Regions from separate parts of the Streptomyces sp. NPDC107521 genome, predicted to be linked through region 3. Evidence: riboswitches for the same ligand, from Rfam matches in the RefSeq annotation. Region 3 holds a riboswitch; each other region holds the start of a gene.
What was found. Region 3 has a riboswitch for cobalamin ahead of ACZ7LB_RS26275 ((2Fe-2S) ferredoxin domain-containing protein). Riboswitches for the same ligand answer to the same signal wherever they lie in the genome.

Region 1: linked by a shared signal. The riboswitch ahead of ACZ7LB_RS04500 (ABC transporter substrate-binding protein) and the one ahead of ACZ7LB_RS26275 ((2Fe-2S) ferredoxin domain-containing protein) in region 3 are both predicted to bind cobalamin.
Region 2: linked by a shared signal. The riboswitch ahead of ACZ7LB_RS14150 (acyl-CoA thioesterase) and the one ahead of ACZ7LB_RS26275 ((2Fe-2S) ferredoxin domain-containing protein) in region 3 are both predicted to bind cobalamin.

The regions. Positions count from the first base shown of each region.
Region 1 is NZ_JBVKAT010000002.1:309,827-315,955, reverse strand. It holds gene ACZ7LB_RS04510 (ABC transporter ATP-binding protein) at 1-781, opposite strand, end outside; gene ACZ7LB_RS04505 (FecCD family ABC transporter permease) at 778-2,139, opposite strand; gene ACZ7LB_RS04500 (ABC transporter substrate-binding protein) at 2,136-3,182, opposite strand; cobalamin riboswitch at 3,213-3,380, opposite strand; gene ACZ7LB_RS04495 (hypothetical protein) at 4,158-4,319, opposite strand; gene ACZ7LB_RS04490 (hypothetical protein) at 4,534-6,129, shown strand, end outside.
Region 2 is NZ_JBVKAT010000008.1:7,053-13,181, reverse strand. It holds gene ACZ7LB_RS14155 (GNAT family N-acetyltransferase) at 210-773, shown strand; gene ACZ7LB_RS14150 (acyl-CoA thioesterase) at 877-1,335, opposite strand; cobalamin riboswitch at 1,386-1,606, opposite strand; gene ACZ7LB_RS14145 (AfsR/SARP family transcriptional regulator) at 2,462-5,509, shown strand; gene ACZ7LB_RS14140 (AfsR/SARP family transcriptional regulator) at 5,999-6,129, opposite strand, start outside.
Region 3 is NZ_JBVKAT010000021.1:70,225-76,353, forward strand. It holds gene ACZ7LB_RS26250 (ApeA N-terminal domain 1-containing protein) at 1-845, opposite strand, end outside; gene ACZ7LB_RS26255 (helix-turn-helix domain-containing protein) at 919-2,169, opposite strand; gene ACZ7LB_RS26260 (ATP-binding protein) at 2,321-2,737, shown strand; gene ACZ7LB_RS26265 (hypothetical protein) at 2,734-2,895, shown strand; gene ACZ7LB_RS26270 ((2Fe-2S)-binding protein) at 3,310-4,059, opposite strand; gene ACZ7LB_RS26275 ((2Fe-2S) ferredoxin domain-containing protein) at 4,056-4,475, opposite strand; cobalamin riboswitch at 4,538-4,658, opposite strand; gene ACZ7LB_RS26280 (sulfite exporter TauE/SafE family protein) at 4,803-5,546, opposite strand; gene ACZ7LB_RS26285 (rhodanese-like domain-containing protein) at 5,543-5,908, opposite strand.

The DNA of each region.
Region 1 (6,129 bases), on a different contig from region 3:
CCCCCGCCTCCTCCGGGAGGAACGTCACCTGCGGTGCCCCCGTCCGGGGATGGACGGCGACCTCCGCCGCGACCCCGTACACCTCGGCCAGCAGCCGGGGGGTGAGCACCTCGGCGGGCGGGCCGGAGGCGGTGACCTCGCCCCCGGACAGCACGTAGAGGCGGTCGCAGTAGTACGCGGCCAGGTTGAGGTCGTGCAGCGCCAGCAGCACCGTCGCGGGCAGCCGGCGCAGCGTGCCCAGGACGGACAACTGGTGCCGGATGTCCAGGTGGTTGGTGGGTTCGTCGAGCACGAGGAGGGCGGGCCGCTGGGCGAGGGCGCGGGCGATGAGGACGCGCTGGCGCTCGCCGCCGGAGAGCCGGTCGAAGGGCCGGTCGGCCAGGTGGACCGCGTCCACGGCGGTGAGCGCGGAGCGGACGAACGCGGCGTCCTCGGGGGTGTCGCCGTCGAGCAGCCGCTTGTGCGGGGTCCGGCCCATCGCGACGACCTCGCGGACGGCGAGGTCGAAGTCGGCGGCCGGTTCCTGCACCACCGCCGCGACGGTCCGGGCCAGCCGCCGCACCGGCAGCGACCAGGCGTCCTCCCCGTCGACCAGGACCCGGCCGGAGCCGGGCCGCAGCACCCGGTAGACGGTGCGCAGCAGGCTGGACTTGCCGCTGCCGTTGGGACCCACCAGGCCGATGGTCTCGCCCGGCCGGGCGGTCAGGCTGACGTCCCGCACCAGGGCGCGCGCCCCGGCGGTCAGGGTGACGCCGTCGAGGGAGAGCCCGGCCGCGCTCATGCCGCCCCCCGGCCGGTGCCGCGCCGGGCGTCCCTGCGCATCAGCCACAGGAAGAACGGGCCCCCGCACAGCGCCGTGAGCACCCCTACGGGGATCTCCAGCGGGGCGGCGACGGTGCGCGCCGCGATGTCCGCCCAGACGAGGAAGACCGCCCCGCCGAGCGCCGCCGTCGGCAGCACCCGGCGGTGGTCGCCGCCGACGAACAGCCGCACGATGTGCGGCATCATCAGGCCGACGAACCCGATCGGCCCGGTCGCCGCCACCAGGACGCCGGTGACCAGGGAGAGCAGGACGAACATCCGGGCGCGGAACCGGCCCACGTCCAGCCCCATGGTGGTGGCCGCCTCCTCCCCGGCCAGCAGCAGGTTCAGCCGCCGGGCCTGCGCCATGAGCACCCCGAGCCCGAGCAGCAGGGCCGCGCAGGGCAGCCACAGGGTGTCCCAGGCGACCCCGCCGAGCCCGCCGAGGGTCCACGCGAGCACCGCGCGGGCCTCGTTGCCCCGGTCGGTGGTGAGCAGCAGCAGGTCGAGGACCGCGGTGAGCACCGCCGCGACGGCCACCCCGGACAGCACCAGGCGGGCGGAGGTGATCCGCCCGCCGGTGCGCGCGGTGGCGTAGACGAGGACCAGCGCGGCGAGCGCGCCGAGGAACGCGGCCAGCGGCAGGGAGACCGGGCCGAACAGGGTGACACCGAAGACGATCACGGTGACCGCGCCGAGGGAGGCGCCCGAGGAGACGCCCAGCAGATAGGGCTCGGCGAGCGGATTGCGCACCAGGGCCTGCAACGCGGTGCCGACCACCGCGAGCCCGGCGCCGGTCACCGCGCCGAGCAGCACCCGCGGCGCCCGGACGTCCAGCACGATGGTCTCCCGCGCCCGCGGCCAGTCCGGTTCCCCCGGGGCGGCGCCGAGCGCGTGCGCCACGATGCCCCACACCTGGCCCGGCGGGACCCGCACGGAGCCGACCGCCAGGCCCGCCGTGAGGGAGACGAGGAGCAGGGCGCCGAGCACGAGCAGGGCGACGGCCGGGGCGGTACGGCGCGCGGCGGGCTCGGCGGGCTCGGCGGGGTCCTGGGCGGGCCCGGTGCCGGGGGCCTCGGCGGCTCCGGTGCCGAGGTTCTCGGCGGTCCCGGTCCCGGTCCGGGTGCCGGTGCCGGTGGGCCCCGGTGGGGATCCGCCAGGCCCCGGCGGGGGACCGGTGGGCTCCTGTGGGGGACCGGTGGGGTCGGGGGCCGGTTCCGCGCGGTCGGGGTCCGGGGCGGCGCGGTCCGGGTCCGGCCCGGAGGGGTCCGCGTTCCGCCCGGGGGTCCGCCGCCGTCCTCCCCCCGGGGCCCGGGCCCCGGGGGCGGCGCGGGTCACCGGAAGCTCTCGGGGTGCAGCCCGCGGGCCAGGTCCTCGACCGCGTGCGCCGAGCGGATGCCGACCAGGGTGGCGGTCAGCGGCAGGACGACGAACCGCTTGTCCCGGATCGCGGGCACGTCGGCGAGCGCGGGCTGGGACAGCAGGAACCGCTTCTTCCGCTCGACGCTCCCGGCGCTGTCGTCGGCGTAGTCGTAGATGGCGATGACCTCGGGGGCGCGCGCCACGACCTGCTCCCAGGAGACGTCGCCGAAGACGTCGTCGAGGTCGGCGAAGACGTTCCGGCCGCCGGCCAGCCGGATCAGTTCGGTGCCCAGGCTCCGGCCGCCCGCGGTGAAGGCGGTCTTGTCGCCGCTGTCGTACACGAAGACGGGCACCTCGGGCTCGCCGCGCACGGCGGTGACGGCCCCCTCGACGCGGTCCTCCAGGTCGGCGACCAGCTTCCCGGCCCGGTCCGGGACGCCGAAGACGGTGCCGATGGTGCGGATCTCGTCGTAGGTGTCCCGCATCGTCACCCGCTTCCCGCCGCAGTACTCGCGGTTGAGGTGGGTGTTGATCCCGGCGTCGGCGAAGGCCTTGCGGGACCGGCCCTGGCTCTCGTCGAAGGCGCTGGCGTAGCCGCCGTAGACGAGGTCGGGATCGGCCTCCAGCACGGTCTCGAACGACGGCTCCCGCGCGGCCAGTTCCGGGACGGCCGCGTACTCCTCGGCCAACTCGGGCAGGACGGCGGAGTCGGGGAAGGCCGTGCCGACCATGCGGTCCGCCAGGCCGAGGGAGAGCATGAGCTCCGCCGGGTGCTGATGGATGGTGACCACCCGGGACGGCGGCCGGTCGTACGTGGTGCGCACACCGCAGTTGTCGACGGTGACGGGGAACCCGGCGGCGGGCCGGGCCGCCGGCTTCCCGTCGCCGTCGTCGGCCGGTCCGCATCCGGCGAGCAGGGCGACGGCCGCGGTGAGGGCGGCGGCCGCGGCACGCGCCGGGCGGCGCCGACGGGCGGGGGTGGAAGAGGACAGGGGGGCATGGGGCATGCCGTCGTACACGTAGAGCCTCCTGGGGAGTCCGCGCTCCTCGGAATGGGCCCGCGACGGACCAGTGTCCTGACTCCCGGGTCGACGCCCCTTCGCACACGACGGTGTGCGGAGCGGACGCGCTCCCCGGTCACAGTGGCGGGACCGTGCCGGACTCGCACCGGCTTCCTGACTCCCGTCGCGGCGATGACCTGGCGATAGTACGTTTCCCGCGTTCGGCGCCGACAGGGTGGTCGGGCCGGGGCCCGGCCCGGCCGCGCGCGGGGGCGGCCGGCGAGGGGCCCGGGGCGTGCGCGCCGGGGCCGTGCCCGGCCCCGCCGGGCAGCGGGCCCGGGGCCCGGCCGGGGAGCGGTGCGGGACCGGCCGTCGGGCTCGGGGGCGGGGTGCGGGTCCGGAGCCGGGACGCGGGCGCGGGGGTGCCGGGACGCGAGTGGGCGGGGGTGGCCGGTGGTCCCGTTCCGGCCCACGTGCCCGCGCCCGGTGCGGCGGCTCCGCGCTTCCGGCGGCGGCCGGCCCCGCGCCGGTCCCGGTCCGGCGACGGCCTGGACACGTGCGGGCCCGGACCCACCGTGCCCGGACCCACCGTGCCCGGGACCCCGCGCGGGCCCCCACCCGGCGACGCGCGGCCCCCGTGAGGGCCCGGACCCACGGTGCCTCAGGTGCCGCGCGATTCCGGAGCCGTGATGCCCCGGCCGCCGCGCGGTTCCGGCGGCAGCCTGGTCCCGCGGGCCGGGCGGCAGGCGGCTCGGCCCCTGGTCCCGCGGGCCGGGCGGCGGCCCGGAAACCCGGGGCGGCGGCCCGGAAACCCGGGGCGGCGGCCAGGGGCCCCGGGTGTCGGGCAGCGCACCCGGGCCCGGCCTCCCGCCCCGGGGGCCGGTGGCGGACCTGCCCCCGGCCCCTGCCCCCGGCCCCCTGCCCCCGGGTGCCGGGTGCCGGGTGCCGGGTGCCGGGCGGTGGCCGGAACCCCGGACCCGGCAACGGCCCCGGCTACCCGCTGTGGTCCTCCCACCAGGCCCTCAGCCAGGTGACCGCTGCGGCGCCGAGCGCCCCGGTGGCTCCCAGGAGCGCCCGCTGGCAGAGCCGCCGCCAGAGGGGCGGCGGGGCCGGTGGCGGGGGCTGTTCCCGCACCGGGGCACCGTGATCGTTCATCTGCGTGTTCCTCCCGCGTGTGTCGGAGTTCTCCGTGGGCCGGCCCGGACCCCAGCGTGCCGGGGCGCGGGCGCCGCCGGGAATCCCCTCCGCGTTGACACCCGAGGTCGGCAGCGGGCCGACCGTTGCCGTTCGTGGATGGCAACGGAAGCTCGCCGCCGGAAGCCCCAACGGACGTGATACTGGGCCCTGTTGAGGGGACGGTGGGTGGAGCATGGGCACACGGGACGCGGTGGGCGCGGCGCGCTTGGCACCGCTCGGGGAGGACCTCGTACCGGAGAAGCGGGCCTTCGTCGAGGACCTGCGGATGATCTTCCTCCGGCTGGGGGTGAGCGTCCGGCGGTACGCCGCGCGGCGGCACGTGGACCCCAGCACCCTGACCCGCTACCTGAAGGGCGACCGCCTCCCGGGGTGGGACTTCGTCGCCACCCTCGTCGCCGACCTCCGGGAGGAGGGGATGGCCCTCACGCCCGAGGCGGAGCAGCGGCTGCGGGAACTGCACCGCGAGGCGCTGCGGTCCAACAGGCCGGCCGGGAAGCGGCAGAAGCTGGAGGACCAGCTCGCCCGGGCCGACGAGGAGGCCCGGCGCAAGCAGGCGCACGCCCAGGCCCTGGAGGAGGCGCTGCACGACCGCGTGCGGCGGCTGTCCGAGGCGGAGGCCCGCAGCCGCGCCCTCGCCGTCGAACTCGACCGGCGGACACAGGCGCACCGGGCCGAGATCGACGTGTGGCAGGGCGAGTACGAGGAACTGGGCCGCGAGTGCCGGGACCTCCGCCAGGAGATCACCTACCTGGAGGAGGTGCTGGCCGTCACCCGCGCCGAGCTGATCGCCGCGGAGAACCAGTGCTGCGTCCTGGAATCGCAGCTGGAGACCGTGCAGGAGCTCTGGGAGGAGGCGGCGGTCGTCCCGTCGCTGATGGCGGCGCTGGAGGCCACCGACCGCACCGCCTCGGTGCCGGAACTGGTCAGTGTCGTCGGCGACCTGGAGTCGCGGACCCAGCGCGCCATGGCCAGCGAACTGGTCACCTCCGTCAGCAGGACCCGGCCGGTCCAGGAGGTCGGCGCCCTGCTGGCGGGCCTGGACGGGGCGGGACTGGGGGCGCACGCCCAGGCGGCGCTGCCCGTCCTGGTGCTCACCCGCCCGGTCGACGAACTCGGCCGGCTCGCGGCGGAACTGGAACGCTCCCGGCTGCACGACCTCGGCGCCCGGCTGCTGGGGGCGTCGGTCCGGCTGCACACCCCGCGCGACACCGCCGCGTTCGTGGCCGCCCTGCACCGAGAGCACCTCCCCGAGCACGTCGCCGTGGTGCTCGGCGCGTTCCTCGCCACGCGCGAGGTGGCTCAGGTGCTGGAGGCGGTGGAGCTGGTGCTGACCGGACCGGGGGCCGCCGTGCTGCCGCTGGCCCTGCGCGCGGCGGCGGCCGAACGCCCGGTGTCGGACATCGTGGAGATCAGCCGCGGGCTCGGCGAGAACGGCCGGCACGGCCTCACCCACGTCCTCCAGGCGGAGACCGTCTCCGTCCGCCCGGCCACCGACGTCACGGAGCTGATCGACACCCTCTCGTCCCGGGGGCTGCTGCGGGACGCCGACTTCGTGTTCGACAACGCCCAGTCGTGCAGCAGCGGCCATCTGGTGGCCCTGGTCTCCGCCTTACGCGTGGTGCGCAATCACACGGCCGCCGCGGCGGTGCTCGAACGCGCCGCGCTGACCCGCGCGCCCGCCGACGTGGCCACCCTGATCAACGACCTGCACGCGACCGGCAACGGCGTGCTCGCGTGCGACGTGCTGGTCGTCTCGGCCGCCGCCCGG
Region 2 (6,129 bases), on a different contig from region 3:
ACTCGGTGGCGTCCGTGTGCCGGGGGTGTCGGTCGGGGGTACTCCGGGGTCACATGGTGAGTGCGGTGCGTCGCGGCTTCGGTCGTGATGGTGAACCGACGGCCACGGCGGGGCGCGGGGAGGCCCGTCCGCGTGCCGGACCGGGGGAATGAGGACGACGAGGGCGAAGGCGGGGCGCTGCGCCCGCCCGTGGAGGGAAGGGGATACGGATGCTGTTGCGTGATGTCGAGTACGGGGACGTCGACGCCTACGTCAGGATGCGGTGCGATCCGGTGATGATGGCCGAGCTGGGCGGTCCGTTGCCCCGGGAGGGCATGGAGGAGAAGGTCCGGCGCGATGTCGAGCGGGCGCGGGCCGGGACCGACTGGACCAGGATGATCGTGCCCGACGCGGCCCGACCGGGGACGGTCGCGGGCACCGTCACCCTGTGGCCCCACCACACCGGGGCCGGGCTGATCTCCGAGATCGGGTGGATGGTGCTGCCCGAGTTCCAGGGACGGGGGTTCGGCAGGCGGGGCGTCCGCATGCTGCTCGAACAGGCCCGCGACGACGGCCGGTGGGGGCTCGTCCACGCCTTCCCCGCGACGACGAACGCCCCGTCGAACGGCATCTGCCGCGGTCTCGGGTTCCGCTTCCTGGGGGAGGAGGACGTGCCCTTCGCCGACCGGGTCCTGAGGAGCAACCACTGGGTCGTCGACCCGCGTACCGATCCGGTCCGACGGCGGTGCGCGGCGCCTCCCGTCCGTGTCACCCCGCCGCCCCGGACGGAGTGACGCGGAGGGCGGGAGTGACGCGGAGACGGGGCGGGCCGTCCGGGGGGTTCCGTCCCGGGCGGTCGGTACGGCCCCGGGCGGCCCCGGCCCGACCGGGCGGGGGTCAGTCCCCGGCCGGCGGCGGGGAGGCGAGCGCGGGGACGGGGCGGGGGGTGCCGTCGGCGTCGATGGCGACGAAGGTCAGTGTCGCCGTGGCGACCTCCGTCGTCGGACCCGAGTGGTTCCAGCGTTCGGCGGTCACCCGGACCCCGACCGTCATCGACGTCCGTCCGGCCCGCCGGAGGGCCGCCCCGACGCTCAGCAGGTCGCCGGCCCGCACGGGGGCCAGGAAGGTCATCCGGTCGACCGAGGCGGTGACGGCGGGGCCGCCCGCGTGCCGCCCCGCGGCGGCGGCCGCCGCGTCGTCGATGAGCCGCATCATCACACCGCCGTGGATGGTGCCGTACAGATTGGTGTCGTGCTCGCTCATGATGTGGGCGAGGACCACCCGTGAGTCGTCCGGGGTCTTGGTACGACGGGTGGTGGATACGGGGGCGGGGACGGTGACGGTGGGATCGGCCACGTCAACTCTCCTTCGCGAGTCGCGGCGGAACGTTTCCGCGCGCCGGACGTCCCGGGCGCGGGCAGCGGGCAGGTCTTCGGACTCGCGGGCGCGCCACTCCTCCCGGAGGGCTCCTACTGGCCGTCGCTTCCCGGCCCCGTCCGGGGCCAGTGCTGTATGACGGCGGTCGTTCCCGCTCACCGCTGCGGGGCAGTCCCGGATTCCCACCGGGTTCCCTCTTGCGACGCCTCCCGTCGGGCCGACGGGGCGAACCGGCTGCCCGGTCAGCCTACGCGGCGCCCCTGACCGGCCGGGACGCCAGGGGGAGGCGGGCCCCGTCGGCGTACGCGGGACACGCCCGCCGATGGGCGGTCCGGTGCGGGACCGGATGCCGCCCTTCGCGCCGTCGGGTCCGGGACCGTACGCGGTCCGGTCGCGCCGTCCGGCCCCGCCCGTACGCCGTCCGGTGCCGTCGTCCGGTCCGGAACCGAGTGCCGCCCGGCGGCCCCGTCCGGCCGCCGGCCGTGCCGCCCGGTCCGGCCTCCGTCCGTATGCCGCCGCCCCGTCCCGCTCCGCCGTCGTCGGCGTCCCGCCCCGTCGCCGGCGTCCGGCCCGTCCCGTACGTCGCGCGGTCCTGCCGTCCGGCGCCCGTCCGTACGCCTTCCGGTCCCGCCGCCGGGCGCCGTCCGTGCGTCGGCCCGATCCCGCCCTGCCCGCCCGCCTCCGGGCCGGGCCCTCTCGACCGCCTCCGGACGTCCGGCCCCCCTCGCCGCACCCGGGCCGGGCCCCGCCCGCGGCCCCGCCCCCGGGTCGTCCCCCGGCCGTGCCCGCGTCGTGCGACGGGCGTCGGACCGTGGGCGCGGGTGGCGCGTGGAGTTTCTTCTTCCGGGGTGGCGCAATTCGGCCGGAAAATGCCGGTGGAAAACTGAACACCGCTCACTTACGCCTGCGGAGAGTTTCCCGCACGAGCCCCATTCCGGCCGGATGCGTCTCCCTTACCGACGGTTCGCCCCGCGTTACCGCTCGGTAGCCGCATTCGTCGTCGTATCGTTGGCCGCGTGGGGGGTGGCGTCCTGGGTCGGGGTGGCAATCAGGGCGGTCGGACTACTGCTTCCGCCGTCCGGGAAGCACGGGGGGCAAGGGGTACATGGAGAAGCGGCTGGAATTCCGCGTCCTGGGACCGCTCGACGTGCGCGCCGGAGAGGATCAGGTTTCCCTCGGCGGCCACCGGCACCGCACCATTCTCACGCTCCTGCTGCTCGCGCCCGGCCATGTCGTCCCGGTCGACACCCTGATCGACGCCGTGTGGGACGAGCGGCCGCCCGCCACCGCGCGCACCCAGGTCTCCATCTGCATCGCGGCCCTGCGCAAGGTCTTCAAGAGCGTCGGCTGTCCGGACGAGATCATCGTCACCGCCCACCCCGGCTACCTGCTGCGGCTCGGCCGGCACTCGCTCGACACCGTCGAGTTCGCCGGGCTCGTCGCCGCGGCCGAGGCGGCGGTGCGCGAGGAGCGGCTGTCCGAGGCCGCCCGCGCCTACACGGAGGCGCTGCGGCTCTGGCGCGGACGGCCGTTCGCCGGTGTCACCGCCCACCGCGCCGAGGACGAGGCCCACCGGCTGGAGGAGTTGCGGCTCAACACCTTCGAGAACGCCACCGAGGTGCGGCTCCAACTCGGCGACCACCAGCGGGCGCTGCCCGACCTCGCGGCCATGGTCCGCAGACACCCGCTGCGCGAACGAGCCCGCCACCAGCTCATCACCGCCCAGTACCGCTCCGGGCGGCGGGCCGAGGCGCTGGAGACGTTCCAGGAGGGGCGCCGGCGGCTCAAGGAGGAACTCGGCATCGAGCCGGGCCCCGCCCTGGCCGAACTGCACCAGGCCATCCTCCAGGACCGGCCGTCGCTCTCCGCGCCCGAACCGGAGCCCGAGCCGGTCACCCCGCACACCCCGGCCTGCCCCCCGCTGGAACTGCCGCCCGACGTCTCGCGGTTGGCCGGGCGCAAGGAGGAACTGGCCCGGCTGGGCGCCCTGCTGGATCCCGACCGCACCGCGGGCGGCCCGGCCACCGGCCTGATCACCGGCGTCGGCGGCGTCGGCAAGACCAGCCTGGCCGTGCACTGGGGGCACAGCGTCGCGGGCCTCTTCCCCGACGGCCAGCTCTTCGCCGACCTGCACGGCTACGACGAGCGCCTCGAACCCACCCTGGCCGGTGAGGTGCTGGGCCGCTTCCTGCGCTCCCTCGCCGTGCCCGCCGCCCAGATCCCCGCCGCCCCGGAGGAGCGCGCGGCCCTCTACCGCAGCCTCCTCGCCGACCGGCGGGTCCTCGTCGTCCTCGACAACGTCCGCAGCCACGCCCAGGTCCGGCCGCTGCTGCCCAGCGGCGCCGGGTGCTGCGTCCTGGTCACGGGGCGCGAACAGTTACCGGAGCTGGTGGCCTGGCCGCCGAGGGCCTGGGTGCGGCTCGGGCCGCTCTCCCCGCACGAGGCGGTCGAACTGCTGGGAGGCATCGTCGGCGAGGACCGCGTCGCCGACGAGCCCGGCGCCACCGTCACCCTCGCCGAACTGTGCGACCTGCTGCCCCTGGCCCTGCGCATCGCCGGGGCCCGTCTCGCCTCGAAGCCGCACTGGTCGGTGGCCCATCTGGTGCGCCGGCTCAGCGACGAACGCAGCCGCCTCGACGAACTGAGCCAGGGCGAGTCGCAGGTCCGGGCCAGCTTCGCGCTGACCTACCGGGGGCTCGCCGAGCAGACCGCCCGGCTCTACCGCGGACTCGGCCTGCTGGACGTCCCGGACTTCGCCCCCTGGGTGGCCGCCGCCCTGCTCGACACCGACCCGCACACCGGTGAACGCCTGATAGAGGAACTGGTCGACGCCCGGTTCCTCGACGTCGTCGGGCCCGACACGGCCGGTCACACCCGCTACCGGTTCCCCAGCCTGCTCCGGCTGTTCGCCCGGGAGCGCGCCCAGGAGGAGAGCGAGCGGGAGCGCGACGCCGTCCTCGACCGCGTCCACCGCACCTATCTGTTCCTCGCCGCCGAGGCCCACCGGCGTTCCTACGGCGGGGACTTCAGCATCATCCACGGGACCGTCGCCCGGCGGCGGCTCGACCCCGAGACGACCGGCCGGCTGCTGGCCCGCCCCCTGGACTGGCTGGAGGCCGAACGGCTCTCCCTGGTCGCGGTCGTCGCCCGGACCGCCTCCGCCGGCATGGACGAGTTCGCCTGGGACCTCACCCTCTGTGTCCTGGTCCTCTTCGAGACCCGCAACTACCTCGACGACTGGCGGGAGTGCGCCGAGCGCTCGCTCGCCGCCGTCCGCGCCGCCGGGAACGCCCGCGGCGAGGCGGCCATGCTGCACGTCCTGGGCGCCCTGGAGATGCGGCTGCGGGACTTCACCACCGCCTACCACCTCTTCACCCGGGCCCTGCGCCTGCACGAGCAGGCCGGGGAGGCGCACGGCCGGGCCCTGGTCCTGCGCAACATGGCGATGATCGACGAGATGCGCGGCGAACTGGACTCCGCCATGCGGCACAGCACCGCCGCGCTGACCGTCTTCCGGGCCGTCGGCGACCGCTCCTCGGAGGCCCACGTCCTGAACAACATGGCGCAGATCCGCCTCGACCAGGACGACGTCGACGCGGCGCAGCGGCTCAGCGAGGAGTCCGTACGGGTCTCCGCCGCCATCGGGGAGGGCGGCGCGCGCAGCCTGGCCCTGGGCACCCACCGGCTGGCCCGGGTGCACCTGGCGCGCGGCGAGTACGTGCTCGCCGAGGAGGCCCTGCTGCGGGTCATCCACATCGTGCGGGGGCAGATGGACACCCTCGGTCTGGCCCACGGGCTGCTCGCCCTCGGCGAGGCGCGGACGGGCGCCGGGCGGTGGCGGGAGGCGCGGGCGACGCTGCACCAGGCCATGGAGGTGGCCGCGCTGCTGGACAGCCCGCTCGTCGAGGGCCGCATCAAGCTCGCCCTGGGCACCCTCGGCGGGAAATGCGGCGACCCGGACGAGGCCCGGCGGTATCTCCTCGGGGCATTGGCGGATTTCGACCGCATCGGTGTGCCGAAGTGGAGGGCGCGGGCGCGCACCGCCCTCGCGGAACTTTCCGGTAAGGAAGCCGGGCGCGGGCGACCGGTGGACGGAAAGGAAAACGGTGGCATTCCGGTTGGGGAGGATTGTCTTTCTTTACCGGAAGGCTGAACGATAATGAGCGGAAATCCCTCTTCTCTAGCGTAAGTGCCAACATTCCGCGAGGGGGAGAAGAAATGCCGAACAACCATGTGGTCCGTCCGCACGCCATGAAGCCGCCCACCGCCCCGCACGCCGCCCGGATGTTCCGGGGCGACGACGAGAGCTGGCACTGACCGCGCGCCGGGTCCATGACGAGGCGGGCCGCGGGGCCGTGAAGGGCTCCGCGGCCCGCCTCGTGCGTATCGGGGGCGTCGGGGGCGCCGACCGCCGCCCCGGACTTCGCCGGCCGTCCCGGATGCCGTCGCCCGCCCGCCCGCCTTTCGGGGCCGGGCGCCGGACGCCGTTCGCGGGGTCCGCGCCCGCCGTCCGGGCCGAGGGCGCGTCTCCTCCGTACGGCCCGGTGTCCCCGTCGGCGTATCGACGGCGGACGGCGCCCGCCGTGTGTCGGCGGGCGCCGGTGGACCGTGTCCCCGTCGAGGGTCCTTCCGCCGTGCCGGGTCAGCCCGCCGCCGAGGTGGGGGAGGGGAGCCGGGACGGCGCGGGCTGGGCGGCGGCGAACAGCAGCACCAGCCCGTGGAAGCGGTAGAGGGGGCGGCCCCGCAGGTCCACCCCGCACAGGTCGAGCAGTG
Region 3 (6,129 bases):
TTTTCTGAGCTAGCAAATGGAGCCTGCGTGATACCGGTGCCGTACACCTGGTACTGACCCGCAATGTCAGTCAGCCTTACTGCTACGTACGTCAGATCCTGGGGCTTACCAGTTGCGATTGAGCTGATCCGTCGGAGCGGCTCTATGAACTCGTCAAATGCAACCCGAAGCGATACGCCTCGTTGAAAGGTGACCGTCGCTACCGGGCTAAAACAAAGGCGAAATTCAAATCCGTCTGCGGTTCGCATTCGGCCGTTGTAGCCAACGGAAAGCTCCACGCCTTCCTTTGACCACTCAGCTCGTGCTTCCAGGTTAAGATTGGCACTCCACAAACCCTTGGGATTGTCCGGATGTACGCCTGGAGTCTGCACGCTCGCGATTGGTGCAGTTCCGGTAAGTGCATCGAGTGCTGTTATCTGAAATTCTATTGACGACACAAGGGGGATTTCATTGTCATGTTCGGGCGCCATTTGTGGACTGCGCCGACCAAAGAATTCCCCACCTTTGCTCAAGAGGGCCGCGCTGCCAGTCACGTGCCCTTGGTTCATGGTCCAGTAAGTAATGTGGGCGTCAAGAAGGATTACTGATCCACCATTGGCCAATGTCCCTGATAGGACTGGAGCTTCTACAACCTGCGGGAAAGAGAAGGAGAACACTCCTTCTTGGGGCTCGTCGCGGTTTAGCGGAAGGCGGCCATACACGGAACCCTTTGGCGCACGGTTCGGCAGTACTTCCAATTGGCCTGGGAGTTCAGTGCTGCCCCCCTTTCCGTCGGGGATATTCCATGTGCACAAATAGTCATCCGGCTCGTATGACAGGCGCAGTGGTGTCTGCTGATCGGGCAAAGTTCCTCTTTCCTCGACGCCTTCGCTGAAGGCACTTTGCTAGCTTGACCGACCGGAAACGAGTGGCGTACCCCTAAGCCAGCAGCAAGTGTCCGTAGTCGGCCAGTACTTCGCGCGCCTCGGGCACGTCCTCGTAATCCTTCAGCCGGTGGAGGACCGTCCGGGCCCGTTCCGCCGTGCGCTCCGAGGAAAGATCGCCGGACGTGTCGATGACGCGGCGGGCCTCTTCAGCAGCCTGCTCGGGCTCGTTCGCGTCCGCCAGCGCCACGGCCAACCATGAGCGGTACAGCGCGACCTCCCGGGCGTGGGTGGCGTCGTAGCGTCCCAGCACGTCCTGGAGTAGCGGCACCGCGCGCAGCGGGCGGCGCAGCTCGGTGAACACCCGGGCGTCCATGACCTCCAGCTCCTCGCGGTTCACCCAATAGGCCCACGTCGGCGCGGGAGGGCCGTCCGTGGCATCCAGCGCGGCGTGGGCCTCCCCGAGAGCCCGCAGGGCCGGTTGCGCCTCCCCGGCACGCGTGTGCGCCCAAGCCACGCGGTCCAGGAACAGGGCGCGGGTTGTGGCCGGAGCGTCCGGCCCGGCCTCGGAGACCGCTGCCTTCGCCAGTTCCAGGCCCTTCCGTTCCCGGCCGCTGTTCGTCAGGTGGTAGGCGAGGCTGCCCGCGAGTTGTGCCACCAGCGGCGCGTCCCCGGCCTGGCGGGCGGCCGAGAGTCCGAGCCGGTAGGCGTGCTCCGCGTCGTCACCCCGACCGGCGTCGGAGGCGATCCATCCGGCGATCTGGCCCAACTCCCCGATCTGTACGAGCAGGCCGCGCCCCGTCTCCTCGGAGTGCTCGGACTCGCGGTACAGGCGGACGGCGGCGCGCAGCTCGCGGAAGGCGGGGGCGATCAGGTCTCCGCCGGACAGCACATCGTCCGCGAGCCGGAGGCCGTGGACGCGAGCCGCCAGGCCGTCCACGGTGGTGGCGCCGATCCGACGGCCACGGGGGGTCGCCAGGGGCTCCAGCGCGTCCCCGTCGGGCAGAAAGTCCGCGAGGGTGGCCGCGACCCCGGGAAGGGTGGCCTGAGCATCCCCCCGGGCGTACGCGGCGGCCTGCTCCAGCTCACGCAGCGGCACACCGAGTACCTGGGCGAAGGTGGGCAGCCACGCGTCCGGGATGCGCTCCCCGCGCTCCCATCGGGAGACCTCGTGCCGTGTGATCGACTGGGCGCCGGACACGGCGCACAGCACGGCGGCGAACTGCCGCTGCGAGCGGCCGGAGTGCCGCCGCAGATCGGCGAGGTAGGCGCCGAACTCGCGGCGTCGCTCGGTGGTGTCGCTCATGGTGGCCCCCTTCCGTATCTAGTGTGGCCCCTCCCTGGCCCCCTGGTTGGCTCCTCCGCATGATCACGCACCCCGGTTACCTGAACGCGAAGCGCCCCGGCGACCGCGCGAACGGCCCCGGGGCTGGCCGATCTGAAGGAAGCAGACCGACATGCCGCAACCTACAACCCGGGCCCGCCAGACCGGGCACCCCGGGTACAGCGAGACCCTGCCGAGGCAGCCCGAGAGCGCAGCCACCGCGCGGCGCCTGCTTCGTACCGCCTGTGCCGTCTGGGGGCTGGACGCATTGGCCGAGGACGGGGCGCTGATCGTCTCCGAGTTGGTGGCCAACGCCGTGCAGCACGCCCGGCGGGAATCCATCCGGGTCGTCATCGACCGTCCCGGCGCTGCGCGGGTACGTGTCGGCGTCGCGGATCTCTCCCGGGCGCGGCCGTTGCAGCGCGAAGCCGACGACAGTGAAGAAGGCGGGCGCGGTCTGCGCCTCGTGGCGGTGCTGGCCGCCGACTGGGGCACGGATGAGCGGCGCTGGGGCAAGATCGTGTGGGCGGACCTGGAGGGGCGCGGGTGACCACGGGAGAGACCCCCGGCCGCAGCGCGGCGCGCGCCCATCTGTCCCAGTTGATCGAGCTGTTCGGCACGGACGGATGCCTGCGGATCAGTACGGCCCCGGCTGAACCCGAGCCGCCCGCCGTCGGCGCAGAGGCCGAGGGCGACGAGCAAAACTGACCGCCCCAAGGCGCGGCGAAGCCCCGGCCGGTGAACTCCACCGAGCCGGGGCTTCGTCGTCTCACGCAGATCTCACGGACTCCGTGGAACGAGCCGGAAAAGCTGGCCCTGACCTGGACGTTTGTGCACTCCCCGGAACTCACAGACCTCTGTGGACGGTGTTTCGTTCACTGGGGGTCAAGGGGTCGCAGGTTCAAATCCTGTCGTCCCGACTGGAGACAGTCGCGGGTCGGGGCCGGTTCCGGAGTCATCCGGAACCGGCCCTCGGTCATTTCCGGGCACCGGCCGGGGACCGGCGCCCTCGGCCGGGGCCGACGGGCCACGAGGGACGGACCCGGCGGGGCGGCTTTCGGCGGCCGTGTCCGGCCCCGGTCCGGGCCGCTCCGACCGCTGTCCGGCGCGCTCCGACGTGCCTCACCGCGGCGCCCGCCCCCGCGCGCGGCCGGCGAGACCGCAGTCGCCGCACTTCGAGCCGTCCGGCGCGCGGTAGTAGAGGCAGCAGCTCAGGCGGCGGAACGTGAGGTCGGGGCCGGTGAGCGTGCCGGTGCCCGCCAGGCGTCCGGTGTCCAGCAGCGTGGTCGTGAGGTCGGTGAGCGGTCCGCGTGCGGCGGGGCGGTGCGCCAGCAGGGCGCGGGCCGCCTCGGCGAGCGCCGACGCCGAGTTGCCGTCCAGCAGCCGCGGGGCGACCTTCACGCGCAGGCCGTCGGCCAGCGCCGACAGATGGCGTGTCACCTGCTGGTACAGCGCGTGGGCGGGGCCGTCGTCGAGCCGGTCGACGTGCAGTCCGGCGGGCCGGGGCAGCCGGAGGGCCGGTCCGTCGTCGGCCCGTTGCAGCCCGTCGAGGTCGAGCACGATCCCGTGCAGGACGACGCAGGCCAGCGCCGGTGACCAGAGGCGCGCGGCATGGCCGAGCTGGGCGATGGAGACGTCGACGCGCGGCTCCCGGGTGCGGTGGCGGCGGGCGACGGCTTCGGCGAGGTCGGTGAAGCCCTCCGCGTAGGAACGGGCGACCGGGTGCCAGCCGTCGTCCCGTCCGCCGGTCCGCAGGGCGAAGAAGCCGCCGAGATCCGCCACGTCCCGCAGCGCGGCGGTGACGGACGCGGACGAGGCACGGGCCCGGTGCGCGGTGCCGACTCCTCCCCGGTTCTCCGTCCGCACGATCACGAGGCCGTACGCCGTCGGGCCGTACGCCGTCGCGGCGGCGTGATGGCGTAGAGGTCGAGGATGTCCGGCAGGGGCGCGACGCCCGGTCCGCCGGCGCGTGCCCAGGCGGCGACGTCCTCGGTCGCGTCCGGGTCGTTGACCAGGCCCAGCCAGACGGGCCGGGCCCCGGCGGCCCGGCCCGCGGCGGAGGGCAGTACGACGACGACGTTGGCCTGGTCGCAGACGTCCAGGCAGGCGGACACCCGCACCGGGACCTGGGCGCGCAGACGCGCCGTCTGGGCGGCGTGGTCGACGCCGGTCACCTTGGGGCTGCCGCAGCAGCAGTCGCGGCACACGACGACACGGCACGGCACGGGGCCGTCCGCCGCTCCGGTGGGGGTGCCGTCAGTGGTTCGTCCGGTCGGCGTCGCGGGCATGCGGTGCCGTTCCTCTCTCCGGGGAGATCCGCCCCGTGGTTCGTCGAGGGGGCGACCGCGTGAGTCTCCTGGCTCTCGGGTCGATGCCCGTCCCGGCCTTCCGGCCCGCTGGGGCCGTGGCCGTCCTGGGATCCGCTCGCCGATCACAGTGGCGGGACCGCGCCGGATTCACACCGGCTTCCTCGTTCCGCCGTCGCCCTTGTCGCCGGCCATCCTGCCATCGCGGGGCGCGCCCGCACCACGGTGCCCCACCCGGCCCGGTGGAGCCGGGACCGCGCGGCACCGCCCGGGACCGGCACGGCGGGCGGCACGGAAGCGGCGGAGGGGTCAGACGAACGCGTCGGCGAGCATGAAGGCCGCGACCGCGAGCAGGGCGTAGGCGAAGACGCGCTGCAGCGTGTTGCCGCTGAGCCGTCGCGCATGGCGTTTGCCGTCCCAGGCACCGAGGATCGCGGCGGCGGTGAAGGGCGCGATGACGGCCCAGTCCAGATGGACTCCGGTACCGGCCCGGGCGCCGAGCGCGGCGGCGGAGTTGATGGTGATGACCAGCAGACTGGTGCCGATGGCCCGGCGCATCGGGAGGTTGAGCACCCGCGTCAGGGCGGGCACGGCGAGGAATCCGCCGCCCACACCCAGCAGCCCGGTCACGGCGCCGAGCCCGGCACCGGCGGCACCGGCCCCGACGGGGCGCACCTCGCCCCCGGCCGCGGCGGACGAGGGACGCAGCATGCGCAGCGCGGCGAGTCCCGCGACGGCGGCGAAGGCGACGGTCAGCCCCGCCTGGGGCAGATGCCCGGCGGCCGTACCGGCGAGCATGGCGGGGACGATGCCCGCCGCCGCGAACAGCAGTCCGGTCCGCCAGGCCACGTTGCCGTCCCGGGCGTGCCCGGCGAGCGCGGTGACGGACGTCAGGGTGACGATGATCAGGCTGGTGGTGATCGCCTCGGCGGGCTCCATGCCGATCAGATAGGTCAGGGCCGGGACGGCCAGAACGCTGCCGCCACCGCCGAGGCCGCCGAGCGCCAGGCCGACGACGGCTCCGGCCACCAGCGCGAGGATCAGGGCGGTCATGCCACCGAGCCCTCGTCGCCGCTTCCGCCGACCACCGGGTATCCGGCGGCGGCCCACTGCTTCATCCCGCCCTTGACGTCCACCGCCTCCGCGCCGCGCGCACGGAGCAGCTCGGCGGCCTTCTGCGAGCGGTTCCCGCTGCGGCATATCACCGTCAGCGGCCTGCCCCGGGCGGCCTTCGGCAGCGCCGCCCCCGTGACCAGGGCGGACAGTGGCGCGTGCATCGCGCCGGGCGCCCGCCCGGCGGTCCACTCGCCCCGCTCGCGGACGTCCAGCAGGACGTCCGGGGCGTCGGCGCCCAGGGTGCGCCGACGGGCCTCCTCGACGGTGACGCGCTTCTTGTCTCGGGAGAACGGGAACATCACGGGACCTCTTTCGTGCGGTCGTGCGGGTACGTCGTGCGGGAGCCGGAGCGGCCACCGGCGGCCCGGGACCGGGTGCGGTACCGGGCGGCCGCCCGCTGGGCCGGTGACGACGGGCCGACCCGGTGGCGGAGCGGAGTCGTCGACGGCGACCGCCCCACCGGCGGCGGCGTCGAGAACGGGGAGGCGTCGAGAACGGGGGGAGGCGGCGGTTCCGCCGC